Linked DNA regions of Buchnera aphidicola (Therioaphis trifolii). The protein of the gene in region 1 interacts with the protein of each later gene in a pairwise test. Links are inferred from orthologs where the notes say so. Each region holds a gene or a part of one and is shown in the gene's direction. Other genes may lie near its edges. The genes, in order: leuS and ligA.

Region 1 (9,512 bases):
AGTAGTAATAGGAGGACCTCTATGTGAATCAGGAGATGTATTTACCCAAGATCAAAATGGAGAATTAATAGAAAGAAAGTTACCAAATGTAAAAATCGGAGATTATCTTATTTTTCATGATACTGGAGCTTATGGATCTTCTATGTCTTCAAATTATAATAGTAGACCATTAATACCAGAAATTTTATTTGAAAATGGAATTCCAAAAATAATCCGAAAAAAACAAACAATACAAGAATTATTAAAATTAGAAATTGAGGCAAATAAAAAAAATATTTTATTTTAAAAAATTTATATTTAATAAAAAAAATATTAATATAATATTATTATTTACTAAAATTAAGAAAATAAAAAAATGAATAATAATAAAAAAAAATTTTATATTAAAACATGGGGATGTCAAATGAATGAATATGATTCATTAATCATCTCTAATATGTTAAAAAAAAAAAAATATATTTTTACAAAAATATTTTATGAAGCAGATATTTTAATTTTAAATACTTGCTCTATAAGAGAAAAAGCACAAGAAAAATTATTTCATCAATTAGGAAGATGGAAAGAAATAAAAAATAAAAATAAAAATATCATTATAGCTGTTGGGGGATGTGTTGCAAATCAAGAAGGAAAAAAAATTCTGAAAAGAGCTAAATTTATAGATGTTATTTTTGGAACACAAACATTACATCGATTACCAGAAATGATTGAAAAAAAAATCAAAAAAAATAAATTTATTATAGATATTAGCTTTCCTAAAATAGAAAAATTTAAAAATATAATACAACCTATGTATAAAAATTATTCAGCATCTATTTCTATTATGGAAGGATGTAATAAATATTGTTCATTTTGTATTGTACCTTATACTAGAGGTAAAGAAATTAGTAGACCATTTTATGATATAATAAAAGAAATTTCATTATTATCAGAAAATGGAATAAGAGAAATACAATTATTAGGACAAAATGTAAATTCTTATAAATATATTGATAAAAATAATATAAAATATACATTTGCAAAATTATTAAATGATATTGCTCTTATTCCTAAAATTAAAAGAATAAAATTTATAACTAGTAATCCTATGGATTTTACTGATGATATAATTGAAATGTATTCTAAAATACCAAAAATAGTAAGTTTTTTACATTTACCAATACAAAGTGGTTCAAATAAAATTCTTAAATTAATGAAAAGACCATATTCAATTCAAAAATATAAAAATATAATTCAAAAATTAAGAATTGCTCGTCCAAATATACAAATTAGTTCTGATTTTATAGTTGGTTTTCCTGGAGAAACACAATTAGATTTTGAAAAAACAATGAAAATTATTTCTGAAATTAATTTTGATATGAGTTTTAGCTTTATATATTCTTCTAGACCTGGGACACCTGCATCTAAATTAAAGGATAATATTAGTATATTTGAAAAAAAAAATAGATTAAAAATATTACAAAAACAAATAAAAATACAAACATTAAATTGGAGTAAAAAAATGATTAATAGTACTCAAAAAATATTAGTAGAAAATATTTTTGATAAAAAAAATAATCAATTTTTAGGAAAAACAGAAAATAATAGAACAGTTATTTTTTATAGTCAAAAAAATGTGATTGGAAAAATTATTAAAGTAAAAATTATTAATAAAAATAAAAAATTTTTAGAAGGACAATGCATATAATATAATATAATTATATAATATGAAAAAATTAAAATTACATATACAAATAAATACTAAATTAAAATTTTTTATTCCAAAAAAAAAAAAAATAAAAAATTGGATACAAAATATTTTAAAAGAAAACTCTGAAATTACTATAAGAATAGTAAATGAATCAGAAATAAAAAAGATAAATTTTAAATATAGAAATTGTAATAAACCAACTAATATATTATCTTTTGAATACAAAGATTTTAAAAAAAATAATTATTTATTACTTGGAGATTTAATTATTTGTCCAAAAATAATAAAACAAGAATCAATAATACAAAATAAAAATATAGAATCACATTGGGCTCATATTATTATTCATGGAACATTACATTTAATAGGGTATCATCATAATAATCAATTTCAAAAAAATATTATGGAAAAAATAGAAATTAAAATAATGAAAAAAATAGGATATAAAAATCCATATTTTATAAATTAAAAAATATTTTTTTAACATAAAAAATATTATATTAAATAAAATATAAATAGTTTTTTTAAAAATTAATATATTAAATATAAATTGTAACTTTATAAAATTAAAATAATATCACAAATGCAAAAAACATATGATCCAAATACATTAGAATTTATTGTTCAAGAATATTGGGAAAAAAATAAAACATTTAAAGTTTTTGAAAATAAAAACAAAATAAAATATTATTGTTTAGCTATGTTACCATACCCGTCTGGAAAACTCCATATGGGACATGTTAGAAATTATACTATTAGTGATGTTATTGCTCGTTATCAAAGAATGATTGGAAAAAATGTATTACATCCTATTGGATGGGATGCTTTTGGTTTACCTGCTGAAGAAGCTGCAATTAAACATAATATTATTCCATCTAAATGGACAAATACTAATATTAAATATATGAAGCAACAGTTAAAAAAATTAGGTTTTAGTTATGATTGGGATAGAGAAATTACTACTTGTGATTCAGAATATTATAAATGGGAGCAGTGGTTTTTTAAAAAATTATATAAATTAAATTTAATATATAAAAAAACTTCGCTTATTAATTGGTGTCCAAAAGATAAAACAGTATTAGCAAATGAACAAGTAATTAATGGAACATGTTGGAGATGTCAAAGTAAAATTATTACAAAAATAATACCTCAGTGGTTTATTAAAATAAAAAAATATGCCGAAAAATTACTTAAAGATTTAAATTTATTAAATCAATGGCCTAAAAAAGTTATTAAAATGCAAAAAAATTGGATTGGAAAATTTAAAGGATTCGAAATTCAATTTGAACTTACTAATACTAATAAAAAAATAAAAACATATACTACACGATTAGACTTATTATTTGGAATAACATATATATCAATATCTCCATTACATGATTTAGCAAAAAAAGAATTAAATTCAAATGAAGTACAAAATATTATTAAAAATACCTATAATGTAAATCAAAATTATGAATATTCAAAAATACAATATTTAGGAAAAAAAATTTCAAGATATGCTATTCATCCTATTACAAAAAAAAAAATTCCAATATGGATTACAAATTATATTAATTTAGAATATGATGTAAATAGTAAAATATCTTTTTCTGGACATAATAAATATGATTGGGAATTTTCAAAAAAATATAACATAAAAAATAAATTTGTTATTTTAAAAGACAATAATATTATACCTAATATTGATGATTATCCTATAGAAAATACTGGAATTTTATTTAATTCATATGAATTTAATGGATTAAATAGTACTGTTGCTCAAAAAAAAATTTTCAATTTATTAAATAAAAAAAATATTATTAAAAAAAAAAATAAATATAAATTACAAGATTGGGGCATATCACGACAAAGATATTGGGGAACTCCAATTCCTGTAGCATATCATAAAAATAATACTATTTTAATACCAAATAAAAAATTACCAATATTACCGCCAAAAATTAAAAATATGAGTGATTTTAAAAATATCAAAGAAATTTATAAAAATTGGTCAAAAATTACAATTAATAATATTTCAATGATTAAAGAAACAGATACATTTGATACTTTTATAGAATCTTCATGGTATTATATTAGATATACTGCTCCAAAATATAATGGTATGATAAATAAAAAAGCAGCAAATTATTGGTTACCAATTGATCAATATATAGGTGGTATTGAACATGCTACTATGCATTTAATATATTTTAGATTTTTTCACAAATTATTATATGAATTAAATTTAGTAAATTATCCAGAACCAGCAAAAAAATTATTATGTCAAGGTATGGTATTGTCTGATGCTTTTTATTATATTGATAATACAGGAAAAAAAATATGGATTTCAAAAGAAAATATAAAAATTATAAAAAATAAGCATGGAAAAATAAAAAATATTATATCAAATAATATTTATAAAATTATTCATGCTGGAATGATAAAAATGTCAAAATCAAAAAATAATGGTATAGATCCTGAATTAATGATTAAAAAATATGGAGCTGATACTATAAGATTATTTATTATGTTTTCTGCCCCAGTAACATCAAATATAGAATGGAATGAATCTGGTGTAAAAGGTATGTATAGATTTTTACAAAAAATATGGACTATTGTTTATAATTATATTCATAATGTTACTAATTTAAATAATAATAAAAAAAAATACCAAATAGAAGAAATTAAATATATTTTAAATCAAACAATATTAAAAGTTTCACAAGATATAGAAAATAGACAATCTTTTAATACAGCAATATCTGAAATTATGAAATTCATTAATATTTTTAGTCAAATTATACAAAATGATGATAATTTTATAAAAAAAACAATCAATATCATTTTAAAATTATTATATCCATTTACTCCACATTTTAGTTTTATATTATGGAAAAAAATGAATAATAATACAATTATTGATTATGAAAAGTGGCCAAAATATGATAAAAAATATATTATTAAAAATAATATTAATTTTATAATTCAGGTGAATGGGAAAAAAAAAGATATTTTAATAATTAAAAATAATACTACACAACAAACAATATTAAATATATTATATAAAAAATCAAAAATATCAAGTATTTTAAAAATCCAAGAAATTAAAAAAATAATATACATACCTAATAAATTAATTAATCTAATCATATAAATTATGAATTCTTATATAAAGTATAATATATTAAATAAGATATCATTAAATAAAATACATTATTATTGTATTTTAGAAAATAATTTTTTTATTGCTTATGAAATCAAAAAAAAAATATTAAATTTTTTTTTAAAAAAAAAATTATATCATTTAATTAAAATTAAAATTACATCTAATATTGATTGGAATAAAATATATCGGGAATATCAACAAAAAGATATATTTAAAAAAAAAAAATTATTGTTAATTAATATATATATAAAAAAAATAAATAATTATATTTTATATACATTAAAAAATATTTTAAAATATAAAAATAAAAATATAATATTATTATTGAATTTTATAAAAATACAATATAAAAATAATATTATATTTTTTAAAAAAATTATTCAATTAAATAAATTTTTAATAATTGATTGTCCATATCTTACAGAACTAGAAACTCAAATATGGATTCAAGAAAAAATAAAAAAAATGAATTTAAATTTAACATCTAAAATCATTATTTTTTTATCAAAAATATATAAAAATAATTTATTATTTTTATTTAAAATATTAGAAGTATTAAGTCTAAATAGTTATGATCAAATTATTACTATGAAACATGTTAAAACAATTTTAAATAAAAATATTACATCGAATATTAAAAATTGGATTTTCTTATTATTTTCCAAACAAAAAATTAAAGCAATAAAAACATTAAATTTATTAAAAAATACAAATTATAAAATATCTTATTTATTAAGAGCTATACAAAATAATTTAATATATTATTTACATATAAATAAAAATTATATTTATAAAAATCATAATATAAAAATATATAAAATTTTTAATATTTTAACTAAAATAGAAATAAATAATAAAAAAAATAAAAATAATCCATTAATATGGCAATATTTAAAAACATTAATTTTATTATTTTAAAAAAAATTATATTTAATAAAAAATATATGTTACTAAAAATATTTAATTTAACCAAATTTAAATGTCCAGATACTATTATTATGGTAAGGAAAATAATAAGAAATATCCATAAAAAAAATATAATACTAATTCTTTCAAATGATATTTCTACAAAATGGGATATACCTTTATTTTGTAAATTTATGAAATATAAATTAATTAAAAAAAAAATAAATAATAAACCATATCAATTTTTTATTCAAAAAAAATAAAATATAAAATTTATAAATTAAGTATTAATTAAAATCATTAATACTCTACGTATTGGTTCTGCTGCTCCCCATAATAATTGATCACCAACAGTAAAAATAGATAATAATTTAGAATGTACATTCAATTTTCTAATTCTACCTACAGAAATATTTAATGTTCCTGTTATAGCCATAGGTGTTAATAAATTAATTGTTGATTGAAAATTATTAGGAACAATTCTAACCCAATGATTTTGTTCTTGAAGAATTTGTATAATATTAGAATATGATAAATCTTTTTTTAATTTTATAATAAATGATTGACTATGACAACGAAATGTTCCAACACGAACACATGTTCCATCAATTGGAATAAGTTTATTTGTATCAAGTATTTTATTTGCTTCAGCTTGAACTTTCCATTCTTCTTTAGTTTGATTATTTTTTAAAGCATAATCAATCCAGGGTAATACATTTCCTGCAAGAGGAGCACAAAATTCTTTTATTGGAAAATTTTTTTCTTTAATAGATTTTGAGATTTTTTTTTCAATTTCTAAAATAGAAATATTTACAGAATTTAAATCGTCTGAAACAGAATTATATAAATATCCCATTTGTTTTATTAATTCTAAAATATTTTTAGATCCAGCACCAGAAGCTGCTTGATATGTAGAAAAAGTAATCCAATCAACTAAATTATTAAAAAATAATCCACCTAATGCCAATAACATTAAACTAACAGTACAATTACCACCTACAAAAGTTTTTTTTCCATTATTAATACCAGAATAAATAGATTGTAAATTAATTGGATCTAAAACAATAATAGAATCATCCTTCATTCTTAACGAAGAAGCAGCATCCACCCAATATCCTAACCAACCTAATTTTCTTAATTTTTTATAAATAAAATTAGTATATTCTCCTCCTTGACATGATATAATAATATCCATGGTATTTAATAATTCTAAATTATAAGCATCTTGTAATTTATTTTTACCTATAATATTTGGACCTAAATTACCAGGTTGGGATGTTGAAAAAAATATAGGATTAATGTTTTCAAAATCATTTTCTTCAATCATTCTTTGTATTAATACAGAACCTACCATTCCTCTCCAACCAATAAATCCAATAGTTTTTTTCATAAAATATATTCTCCATTAATAATATATAAATATAATAATACACTTATTATATTGTATTTTTTAATATATAATTTTATTTTATATATTTTAAATATTTATATTTATTATAAATATAATATAATTTATTTAATATTAAATATATATTTTTATAATATTATTGTTTATAATAATTAAAATATTTTATATTAACATTATTCAAAATGGAATAATTAAAATGAATGAAATGATTTCTACTACTATATTATTAATATTAATAATGGATCCACTTGGAAATTTACCAATTGTAATGTCTATTTTAAAACATTTAACACCAAAAAGAAAATTTATTGTTCTATTAAGAGAAATGATTATTGCATTAGGAATAATGTTTTTTTTTTTATTAGCTGGAGAAAAAACATTATCAATATTAGATTTAAAACCTGAGACAGTTTCAATAGCTGGAGGAATTATATTATTTTTAATAGCAATAAAAATGATTTTTCCAGATGATAAAATAAATGATAAAAAAATTGATTTAACAGAACCATTTTTAGTACCTCTTGCAATACCCTTAGTAGCTGGACCATCATTATTAGCAACATTAATGTTATTATCTCATCAATTTTCAAATCAAATTATATCATTATCAATATCTTTATTTATTGCATGGAGTATTACTGTATTTATTCTTTTATTATCAGGAACATTTTTAAAATTTTTAGGACCAAAAGGAATAATTGCTTTAGAAAGATTAATGGGATTAATATTAATTATGTTATCTACACAAATGTTTCTTGATGGAATTACAACATGGTGTAAATTATAAATTATAATTAATTATATTATAATACAAATAAAAAATTTAAATATAAAAATATTTTTAAATATAATACATAATATAAAATATTAATTTTAAAATTTAAAAAATATTATGAATAAAAAAAATACATCTTTAAATATTAATAAAAAAATTATTCACATGAAAGATTTAAATTTAAATAATAAAATAGTATTAATTCGTGTAGATTTTAATGTTCCTATAAAAAATAATAAAATATTATGTGATAATCGTATTAAAGCAAGTCTTCCAACTATTTCTTTTGCTTTAAAAAAAAATGCAAAAGTTATTTTAATGTCACACTTAGGTAGACCAAAAGAAGGTCAATATGATAAAAAATTATCATTATTTCCAATTTTTCAATATTTAAAAAAAATATTTCCTAAAAATAATGTTCAATTTAATAATAATTTGAATAATATTAAAATTAAAAAAAAAGAATTATTAATATTAGAAAATGTAAGATTTAATATTGGAGAAAAAGATAATAATGAGATATTATCTCAAAAATATGCTAATTTATGTGATATTTTTGTTATGGATGCTTTTGGAAGTTCCCATAGAAAAGAATCTTCAACATATGGAGTTGGTATATTTTCTAAAATAGCATGTGCTGGACCATTATTAATATCTGAAATTAATAATTTAGAAAAAGCTTTAAAAAACCCAAAACGTCCTATGATTTCTATTGTAGGAGGAGCAAAAATATCTACAAAATTTAAATTATTAGAAAAATTATCTAAAATTTCCGATACTGTAATTGTTGGAGGAGGTATTGCAAATACATTTTTAGCAATTGATCATAATATTGGTAATTCATTATATGAACCAAAATTTATACCATTAGCAAAAAAATTAAAAAATAAAAATAATATATTAATACCAGTAGATTCAAGAGTTGGGATAGAATTTTCAAAATTAACACCTGCTTATATAAAAAAACCACATGAAATTAAAAAAAATGAAGAAATTATGGATATAGGGGATTTGAGTATAAAAAAAATAATTACAATAATTAAAAAGGCAAAAACCATACTTTGGAATGGACCAATTGGAGTTTTTGAATTTCCAAATTTTTCTTTAGGAACTAGGGCATTAGCAGAAAGTATTGCTAAAAGTAAAGCATTTTCAATTGCAGGAGGAGGAGAAACTATAAATGTTATTGAAATGTTTAAAATTAGTAATAAAATATCTTATATTTCAACAGGAGGAGGTGCTTTTTTAGAATTTGTAGAAGGAAAAAAATTACCTGCAATTAAAATGTTAGAATCAGTAAAAAAAAAAATATATAATTAAATTATATTTTATAAATATAAATCAAAATAAATAGGAAAAATATGTCTAAAAAATTAAATAATATTAAATCAGGTGTAATTTTTGGTAATGATATAAATACAATTTTTAAATTAGCAAAAAAAAAAAATTTTGCAATACCAGCAATTAATTGTACAAATTTAGATACTATAAATACAGTATTAGAAACTGCTAATAAAATGAGATCTCCAGTAATCATACAATTTTCTTATGGAGGTTCCATATTTATTGGGGGTAATAATATAAGAAA
Region 2 (9,289 bases), 260 kb from region 1 along the record:
TTAAAAATTGTTCCAATTTTTCCTTTAACTGGAGATACAATTTTTTTACCAGATGGTTTAATAGCTACTCCATCGCCAATAATTTTTTTTGAAAATACTTCATCAGGAACTGATTCAATATTTATGATCGTTCCAGATATAGGAGAAAAAATTTTATTTTTTTTAGGTAAATTATTATTTTTAAATAATTTAGAAAATAAATTCATAATTTATTCTTAATATTTTAATATTTTTAATAAAAATTTTTAAATATGTTTTATATAAAATAATTATTTATTAATTTTTGTATTTTTTTTGTAGTATTTTGTTGTAACACTAATTTAGATAATTGTTTTGCATGTTTAAATTTTGTTGTTCGAATAATTTTTTTAATTTTTGGTATGTATGATGGATTCATACTAAATTCATTTAATCCCATTCCTAATAATAATATAGTAGCTTTTTCATTTCCAGCAAATTCACCACACATTCCTGTCCATTTTTCTTCTTTATGAGATACATCAATAACTTTTTTAATTAATTTTAAAACTGATGGATTCATTGGATTATATAAATGAGAAATTAAATCGTTTTTTCTATCTACAGCAAGAGTATATTGTGTTAAATCATTAGTTCCAATACTAAAAAAATCAACTTCTTTTATTAAATATTTAGAAATAATAGCAGAAGCAGGTGTTTCAATCATAATTCCTATTTGAATATTTTTATCAAAGTCAATTTTTTTTTTATTTAATATAAATTTTATTTTTTCTAATTCATATTTTAATTGTTGAATTTCTTCAACTGAAATTATCATAGGAAATAATATTTTTAGCTTTCCAAAACTTGATGCTCTTAAAATTGCTGTTAATTGTGCATGTAAAATTTCTTTTCTATCAAGACTAATTCTGATTGCTCTCCAACCAAGAAATGGATTATCTTCTTTTGGAAAATTCATATATGGAATTTCTTTGTCTCCGCCGATATCCATAGTTCGAATTATAATAGTTTTATTGTTCATCATTATTGCAGCTTTTTTATATTCATGAAATTGTTCTTCTTCTGAAGGTAATTCCATACGGTCCATGAATAAAAATTCTGTTCTATATAATCCAATAGATTCTGCTCCATATTTCTTTGCATTAATAATGTCTTGCATATTACTAACATTAGCACTAATTTCGATTTTTTTTTTATCAATTGTAATTGCTGGTAATATTCTAAATTTTTTTAATTTTTTTTTTTTTTTTAAATATTTTTTTTTATACTTTTTTAATTTATCAATAATATTTTGAATAGGATTAATAAAAATTTTATTATTTATTCCGTCTAATATTATAAAATCTCCATTTTTAACTTTATGAGTTATATTTCCTGTTCCTACAATTGCAGGTATTTCTAAAGATCGAGCCATAATTGATGTATGTGCTGTTTCGCCACCTAAATTAGTTATAAATCCTTTTATATATTTAAAATTCATTTGTGCTGTTTCAGAAGGTGTTAAATCATTTGCAATTAGTATTACTTTTTCTTTAATATTTTTTAAATCTACAGTTTTTATATTTAATATATTTCTTAATAATCGATTACCAATATCCCTAATATCTATTGCTCGATTTTGTAAATATATATTATTAATTTTTTTTATTTTTTGTATTTGTTTTGAAATAGTTAATTCAATTGCAAAAGCAGCAGTATTATTTTTTTTTTTAATTAAATTAATTATTTCTTTTTCTAATTCTTCATCTTCGAGAAGCATAATATGCCCTTCGAAAATTTCTGTTTCTTTTGAATTAAATATTAATTTTGATTTTTGTTTGATTTCTATTAATTGTTTAATAGATTTTTTTTTAGATTTTAAAAATTTTTTTATTTCAGATTCTATTTCTATATCATGAATATTTTTTTTATTTATAATAATTAAATCACTTTTAAATAATAAAGCTTTTCCAAAAGCAATTCCTGATGATGCTAAAATACCTGAAATCATAATATTACCTTTAATTATAACATGCAATTATCATTTATTTTAATTTAAAAATTAATAAATTATATAGTTAAAATTTTTGATTTCATAGATATTTTTATTAAAAATAAATGATAATTATTTTAAAATATAATTTATTTTAATTCCATAAGAATTTTTGTTAAATATTTAACAGCATCTTTTTCATCTGTTCCATTAGCAGTAATAGTAATTACAGTACCTTTTGTTAAATTTAAAGTTTGTAAATTAAATAAACTTTTTGCATTTGCAGAATTATTATTTGTTGTTATGATAATTTCAGATTTAAATTTTTTTGCAGATTTTACAAATTTAGCAGCTGGTCTGGTATGTAATCCATTAGGAGAAATAATTTTTACATTTTTTTGGAACATATTTATATTCCTATATTTTTTAATGTTATTTTTATATATTATAAAATAATTTAAAAATAAAATTTTTAAATTAATAATTTTATTATATAATATATTTTTATATTTATTTTTTTTAAATTTTATAATATTATTATTAATATATTTAATATTATTTTTTTCATAATTAAATTTATATAAATATTTTTATATTATATATTATATATTTATGAAATATTATTAATTAAATAATTATTTAATTATGAAATTTTAATTTAATTAATTTTTTAAAATATATTTATTAAAAAATATGAATTTTATAAAAAAAAAAATATTATATTTATATAAATTATTACATTATCATGATTATTTATATCATGTATTAAATATGCCTATTATTTCTGATGAAGAATATGATTTTTTAGTAAAAAAAATAAATTCTTTAAAAAAAAAAAATATTATTTTTTTTAATGAAATAAAATCTTCATTTATAAAATTAAATAAAATATGTGATATTTATAAAAATAAACATGTAAAACCTATGTTATCTTTAGATAATACCTTTGATGTTAATGGATATATTAAATTTCATAATAATATAAAATATTGTTTAAAAAATAAAAATATAAAATTTTTTTGTGAATTAAAATTTGATGGAGTTGCATTAAGTTTATTATATAGAAAAGGAATTTTAGTACGTGCATTAACGAGAGGTGATGGAATATATGGAGAAGATGTTACTAAAAATGCTTATGTAATTAATAATATTCCTATAGTTTTAAATGATTCTACTGTACCAGAATTATTAGAAATTAGAGGTGAAGTATGTATGTTAAAAAAGGATTTTAATGATTTAAATAATTTTTCTATCAAAAATAATAAAAAAGTATTTTCTAATACAAGAAATGCAGCAGCAGGGTCATTACGAAATCAAGATATTTCAATAACAAAAAAAAGAAAATTATTTTTTTTTTGTTATGAATGTAATATTATTTCTGATATTAAAATTTTTAAAAATCATTCAGAACAATTAAATATGTTAAGTAATTTAGGATTTTGTATTAGTCAATATATTTTATTATCATCTAATTTAAATAAAATTTTGAATTTTTATTATTTAATAAATCAAATAAAAGATTTTTTATCTTTAAATATTGATGGAATTGTTATAAAAGTAAATTCCTTAATATTACAAAAAAAAATAGGGTATGGAAATAAATTTCCTAAATGGGCTATTGCTTTAAAATTTAATTCAAAATATGCAAAATCAAAACTTTTAAGTGTTACTTATCAAGTTGGTAGAACTGGTATTATTACTCCTGTTGCAAATTTATTTCCTACATTATTATCTGGAGTGATGATTAAAAAAGCATCTTTATATAATAAAAATGAAATTAATAAATTAAATTTATTTATTAATGATTCGGTAATTATTCATAGAATTGGTAATGTAATACCTAAAATTAAATCTGTAATTATTAATGATAGAATGAACGATGCTAAAAAAATACTTTTTCCTAAATATTGTCCTTCTTGTAATTCTTTATTATATAATAATAAAAATTATACTATTATACAATGTCTTGCTGGAAATAATTGTTTAGAGCAAAGAAGAAAATATATAGAACATTTTTTTTCTAAAAATGCATTATATGCTGAAGGTTTTAGTTCTAAAATAATTTCAAAATTAGTATTCAATAAATACATTTATACACCTTTGGATTGTTTTAAATTAAATGTTCAAATATTATCAAAGTTAAAATATTTTGGAATAAAATCGGCAACTAAAATTATTAATTCTATTAATAATTGTAAAAATACTACATTAAGTAAATTTATTTATGCTTTAGGTATTCCAGAAATTGGATTAGAACATTCTGAATTAATTGCTAATTATTTTGGTTCTTTAAATAAAATATTACATTGTAGTATATATGAATTAAAAAAAATTAAATGTATTGGAGATATTTGTTCAAGTTCTTTTTTAAATTTTTTTTCTTATCAAAGAAATATTAATAATATTAATAAATTAATTAAAGAAGGTAAAATTAAATTTATTAATTTAAAAAAAAAAAATATAAAAATCAAAAAAAATATTTTATTTAAAAAAAATATAGTTATAACTGGAAAATTTAAAAATTTTTTAAGAAAAGAATTAATTAATAAATTAATACATTTAGGTGGTATTATTTCAAATAATATTTCAAAAAAAACAAATTTTTTAATTGTAGGTTCTAATCCAGGAAATAAAATTATTAAAGCTTCAAATTTAAATATTAAAATAATTTTAGAAGAAGAAATTAATAAAGTTTTATTTAAAAAACATAAATTTTAATATTTGGGTCGTGCAGGATTTGAACCTGCGACCAATTGATTAAAAGTCAACTGCTCTACCAACTGAGCTAACGACCCATCTTATTATGGGTAATGACGGATTCGAACCGCCGACTTCCTCCGTGTAAAGGAGGCGCTCTACCAACTGAGCTAATCACCCAAAATATTTTAATTCATGAGATAATTATATCTTTCAAGGAAAAATAGTCAATATATTATAATAAAATTTTTATAAAAACAATTTATTTTATTATAAAATTTCAATATTAATATAATATTATTATAATTTATATAGGAATTATAATTTGAAAATTAAAACTAGGTTTGCACCAAGTTCAACTGGTTTATTACATATTGGTAACATAAGAACAGCATTATATTCTTGGTTATTTGCAAAACGTCATAATGGTTCTTTTGTTTTAAGAATTGAAGATACAGATTTTATTCGTTCAAATAAAATTTATGTGGATAATATTTTAAATACATTAAAATGGTTAGGAATTATTTGGGATGAAGGACCATATTTTCAAAGTCAAAGATTAGTTTTTTATAAAAATAAAATTAATGAAATGTTAGATTTAGGTTGTGCATATAAATGTTATTGTTCAGTGAATCGATTAAATAAAATGAGATTAAAACAAATTTCAAATGGTATAAAACCAAGTTATGATCGAAAATGTAGATATGATAATTCTTCAAAAAAAGGTCATCAAGAATATGTAATAAGATTTAAAAATCCATTAGAAGGTAATGTGATTTTTTATGATCAAATTAGAGGAAAAATTATATTTAATAATTCTGAATTAGATGATTTAATTATTCAACGTAGAAATGGTTTTCCTACTTATAATTTTTGTGTAGTAATAGATGATTGGGATATGAAAATTACACATGTAATTAGAGGAGAAGATCATATTAATAATACACCAAGACAAATTAATATTTTAAAATCTTTAAATGCTAATATTCCAAATTATGCACATGTTTCTATGGTTATTAATAGTAATAAAAGTAATCTTTCTAAAAGAAAAAAAGATTCTAGTATTTTAGAATATAAAGAACAAGGTTTTTTTAAAGAAGCTATTTTAAATTATTTAATAAAATTAGGGTGGTCATATAAAGATAAAGAATTTTTTAGTATTGATGAAATGAAAAAATTATTTTCTATTAAAAATGTTAGTAAATCTTCTAGTGAATTAAATTTAAAAAAATTATTATGGATGAATCATCATTATTTAAATAATATACCAATAGATTTAATTTTAATTAAAAAATTTAAAAAATATTTAAAAAATTTTAAAATTAAAGTTAATAAAAAAATAAACTTAATTAAAATAATAAAATTATTAAGAAATCGTTGTAATACTTTACAAGATTTAGTATTACAATCAAGATATTTTTTTGAAAATGTTGAAAAATTTAATTTTATTTTAATAAAAAAATTTTTTTCTCAAGATTCTTATAAAATAGTAAAAATTATATATCAAAAATTATATAATATAAAATTATGGAATTCAGAAAATATAGTTATTTTATTTAAAAAAATTTCTCAAAAATATTTTATTTCATTAAAAAATATTTATATGTCATTACGAATTGCAATTACTGGTTTAGAAGAATCTCCTAGTATAAATACTATTATGGATATTATTGGTAAAAATGAATCTTTAAAAAGATTAAAAAAATTATTATATTGTTTAAAAAATTATAAAAATATGTTAAATTAAAATAATATATTTTATTTTTTTATTACATTATCAAAATAATATATTAAATAATTTTTCATATTTAAAATATTTAATTATTTAAATTTAATTTATTTTATATTAAAATATTTTTATTTTATATAATAATATAACATTTTCTAATAATATATAATTTTTTATATATATTGATTTGTATATTATTGAATTAGGAAATGATTATGAATATTAATTTTTTAAATCATTCTCATTTAGAAAAAATTAAAAAAAATAATTCTTTAAAAAATTCTAATTGGAAATTTTACGGAATATTATTATTATTTTTTTTATTTTTTATTTTTTTTATATTTTCTTATTTTTCCAACCATATACAATATCAAATAGTTTATAATAATTTATCTAATGAAGATAGTATATTAATTATATCAAATTTATTAAAACGAAAAATTCCATATCGTTATATTGCTAATTCTGGAAAATTATTAGTTCCAAAAGATCAAATTGATAAAGTTAATTTAATGTTATTAAATGAAAAATTACCAAAAAAAAAAAGTATTGGTTTTGAATTATTTGATAAAGAAAAAATTGGAATTAGTGCTTTTAATTTTCAAATTAATTATCAACGAGCCTTAGAAGGTGAATTAGAAAAAACAATTCAAAAAATTAATTTAATTCGAACAGCAACAGTACATATTGCATTTCCTGAATCTTTATCTTTAACACAAGATAAATCCTTACCTTCTGCTTCAATAATTTTAGATATAAAAAAAAAAAAACATTTAACACATAAACAATGTATAGCAATTACTAATTTAATTTCTGCTAGTGTTCCAAATTTATTACCAAAAAATGTTGTTATATTAGATGAATATGGAAATTATTTAAATAAAAAAAAAATATATAAAAATAATATACAATATTCTAAAATTGATAAAATAAAATTTATAGAAAATAAGTATCGTAAAAAAATTATTTATATTTTAAAATCAATATTTAAATTAAATAATATTCATGCACAAGTAACAATTTTAGATCAAAAAGATAATAATTTTAAAATAAATAATTTTAAATTAATACATTATAATAATTTTATTGTAAAAAATATTAATAATTTTTTTAATTCTGTTTTTTTAAATAAATCAAATCATTTAATTTATGAATCTTCTAATTCAAAAAAAACAATTTCAGTATTAATATTAATCAATGATTTAAAAAATCAAACAAATAAAATAATTCCTATAAATAATACTCAAATAAATAATGTTAAAAAAATAATTATAGATTATTTAAAATATGAAAATTTTAATATAAAAAATATTCAAATAATAAATTTACAACTTATTAATAATTCTAAAATAATAGTTAATGATTTTTTTTTAATATATTATTTTAATTTATTTCGAAAATATTTATTATATATTATTTTGTTTTTATTTTTTATACAGTTTATTTATTTTTTTATTTTAAGAAATAATAATATTAATAATAAAAACTATAAAATAAATATTAATAATAAAAAAATTAATTTAGATAATATGAATAAAGATATTAATTTAATAAATTTTAAAGATAATATAAAAACGATATATAAAAATGATAAATTAATGAATAAAATTTTATATATTTCAAAGAATAATCCTAAATTAATTGCAATGATTATTAAAAATTGGATAAATAAAAAAAAATGATTTTTAATGGTGCAGATAAAAGCGCAATATTATTAATGCTACTTAATTCAAAAGAAGCAATTAAAATATTTAAATATTTTAATAAATATGAAATAAAAAAAATTATTTCTTCTATAATAAATATTAATTTAGTATCTCAGAGTGATATAAATACGATTTTTAATGAATTTATACTGCAATATGAAAATATTTCAAAATATGTTTTATTAGATAATAATTCATATTTAAATAAAATTAAATCTAAAATTTTATATAATAAAAATTTAGATAATTTTTTAAATAAAATATCTAAAAAAAAAATTTTCTTAAAAAAAATAAAAAAATTAAAACATATTTCTGATAAAAATTTATATTCTTTATTAAAAAATGAACATTCTCATGTTATAACTTCAATATTATTTTTTTTAGATTCAAAAACTGCATCAAATGTAATTTCTTTTTTTGAAAACCAACAACAATCTAAAATTATATATTTAATTTCTAAATTTTCACAATTAAAAGAATATGAGTTTTCTATATTAATTGATATTATTGATATTATTTTAATAAAATATAAGAGGATTTCTTATAATAAAAAAAGTTTAATAACAGCTATTGATATTTTAAATACTAATAATTTTAATAACAATCATAATATTATTGATAATATTTATAAACATGATAATAAAATTGGAAAAAAAATATTTTATAAAATATTTTCTTTTGAAGATATTGTTAAATTAACTGATGAGAGTATTATTTTTTTAATAAAAAATATTGATGAATATAAAATATTAATTTCTTTATATCATGCTAAAAAATCTATAAAATATAAATTTTTTAAACATTGTCCTAAATTAAAAGATAATATAATAATTTTAGAATCTGATAAAGATAGATACATATCTTATGATAATGTAATAAATGCTAAAAATTTTATTGTATCAAAGATACGTGTATTATTAAAAAAAAAAGAAATATCAATGATGAATTTGAGTTAATTTTATGTCTAATAAAAATATATTAAATAATTGGAAAAAGTGGTATCCAAAAAATATTAAAAATAATATTCAAGATAATTATTTTAAACAAGATAAAAATAATATTTCTTTATTAAACATTTATTTTGAAAAAGGTTTTAAAATTGGTATTAAAGAAGGTTATAAATTACAATTGAAAAAAGAAGAATTTTATTTTTATAATGAAAAATGTATTATAAAAAACAAAATGAAAAAATTATTAAAATCATTT

What was found.
Region 2: the proteins of leuS (region 1) and ligA interact in binary tests that used the Escherichia coli proteins (3 or more experiments, as listed by UniProt). The link is inferred for Buchnera aphidicola (Therioaphis trifolii) from one-to-one orthologs.

The regions. Positions count from the first base shown.
Region 1 is NZ_CP032996.1:312,113-321,624, forward strand. Bases 1,940-5,046 are described here. They hold leuS (leucine--tRNA ligase), read left to right. Parts: upstream 1,940-2,270; coding sequence 2,271-4,823; downstream 4,824-5,046. Other genes in these bases: ybeY (rRNA maturation RNase YbeY), read left to right, coding at 1,940-2,156; D9V81_RS01495 (hypothetical protein), read left to right, coding at 4,827-5,046. In the rest of the region: lysA (diaminopimelate decarboxylase), read left to right, coding at 1-286; tRNA (N6-isopentenyl adenosine(37)-C2)-methylthiotransferase MiaB, read left to right, coding at 356-1,684; more of ybeY, read left to right, coding at 1,704-1,939; more of D9V81_RS01495, read left to right, coding at 5,047-5,753; D9V81_RS01500 (sulfurtransferase TusA family protein), read left to right, coding at 5,780-6,004; asd (aspartate-semialdehyde dehydrogenase), read right to left, coding at 6,022-7,131; D9V81_RS01510 (YhgN family NAAT transporter), read left to right, coding at 7,346-7,936; D9V81_RS01515 (phosphoglycerate kinase), read left to right, coding at 8,042-9,244; fbaA (class II fructose-bisphosphate aldolase), read left to right, coding at 9,286-9,512.
Region 2 is NZ_CP032996.1:50,225-59,513, forward strand. The notes cover bases 2,273-5,156. They hold ligA (NAD-dependent DNA ligase LigA), read left to right. Parts: upstream 2,273-2,644; coding sequence 2,645-4,669; downstream 4,670-5,156. Other genes in these bases: D9V81_RS00255 (HPr family phosphocarrier protein), read right to left, coding at 2,273-2,358; gltX (glutamate--tRNA ligase), read left to right, coding at 4,974-5,156. Also shown: crr (PTS glucose transporter subunit IIA), read right to left, coding at 1-206; phosphoenolpyruvate-protein phosphotransferase PtsI, read right to left, coding at 257-1,969; more of D9V81_RS00255, read right to left, coding at 2,101-2,272; more of gltX, read left to right, coding at 5,157-6,395; flagellar basal-body MS-ring/collar protein FliF, read left to right, coding at 6,593-8,059; D9V81_RS00285 (FliG C-terminal domain-containing protein), read left to right, coding at 8,056-9,039; D9V81_RS00290 (FliH/SctL family protein), read left to right, coding at 9,044-9,289. UniProt on the Escherichia coli protein: DNA ligase that catalyzes the formation of phosphodiester linkages between 5'-phosphoryl and 3'-hydroxyl groups in double-stranded DNA using NAD as a coenzyme and as the energy source for the reaction.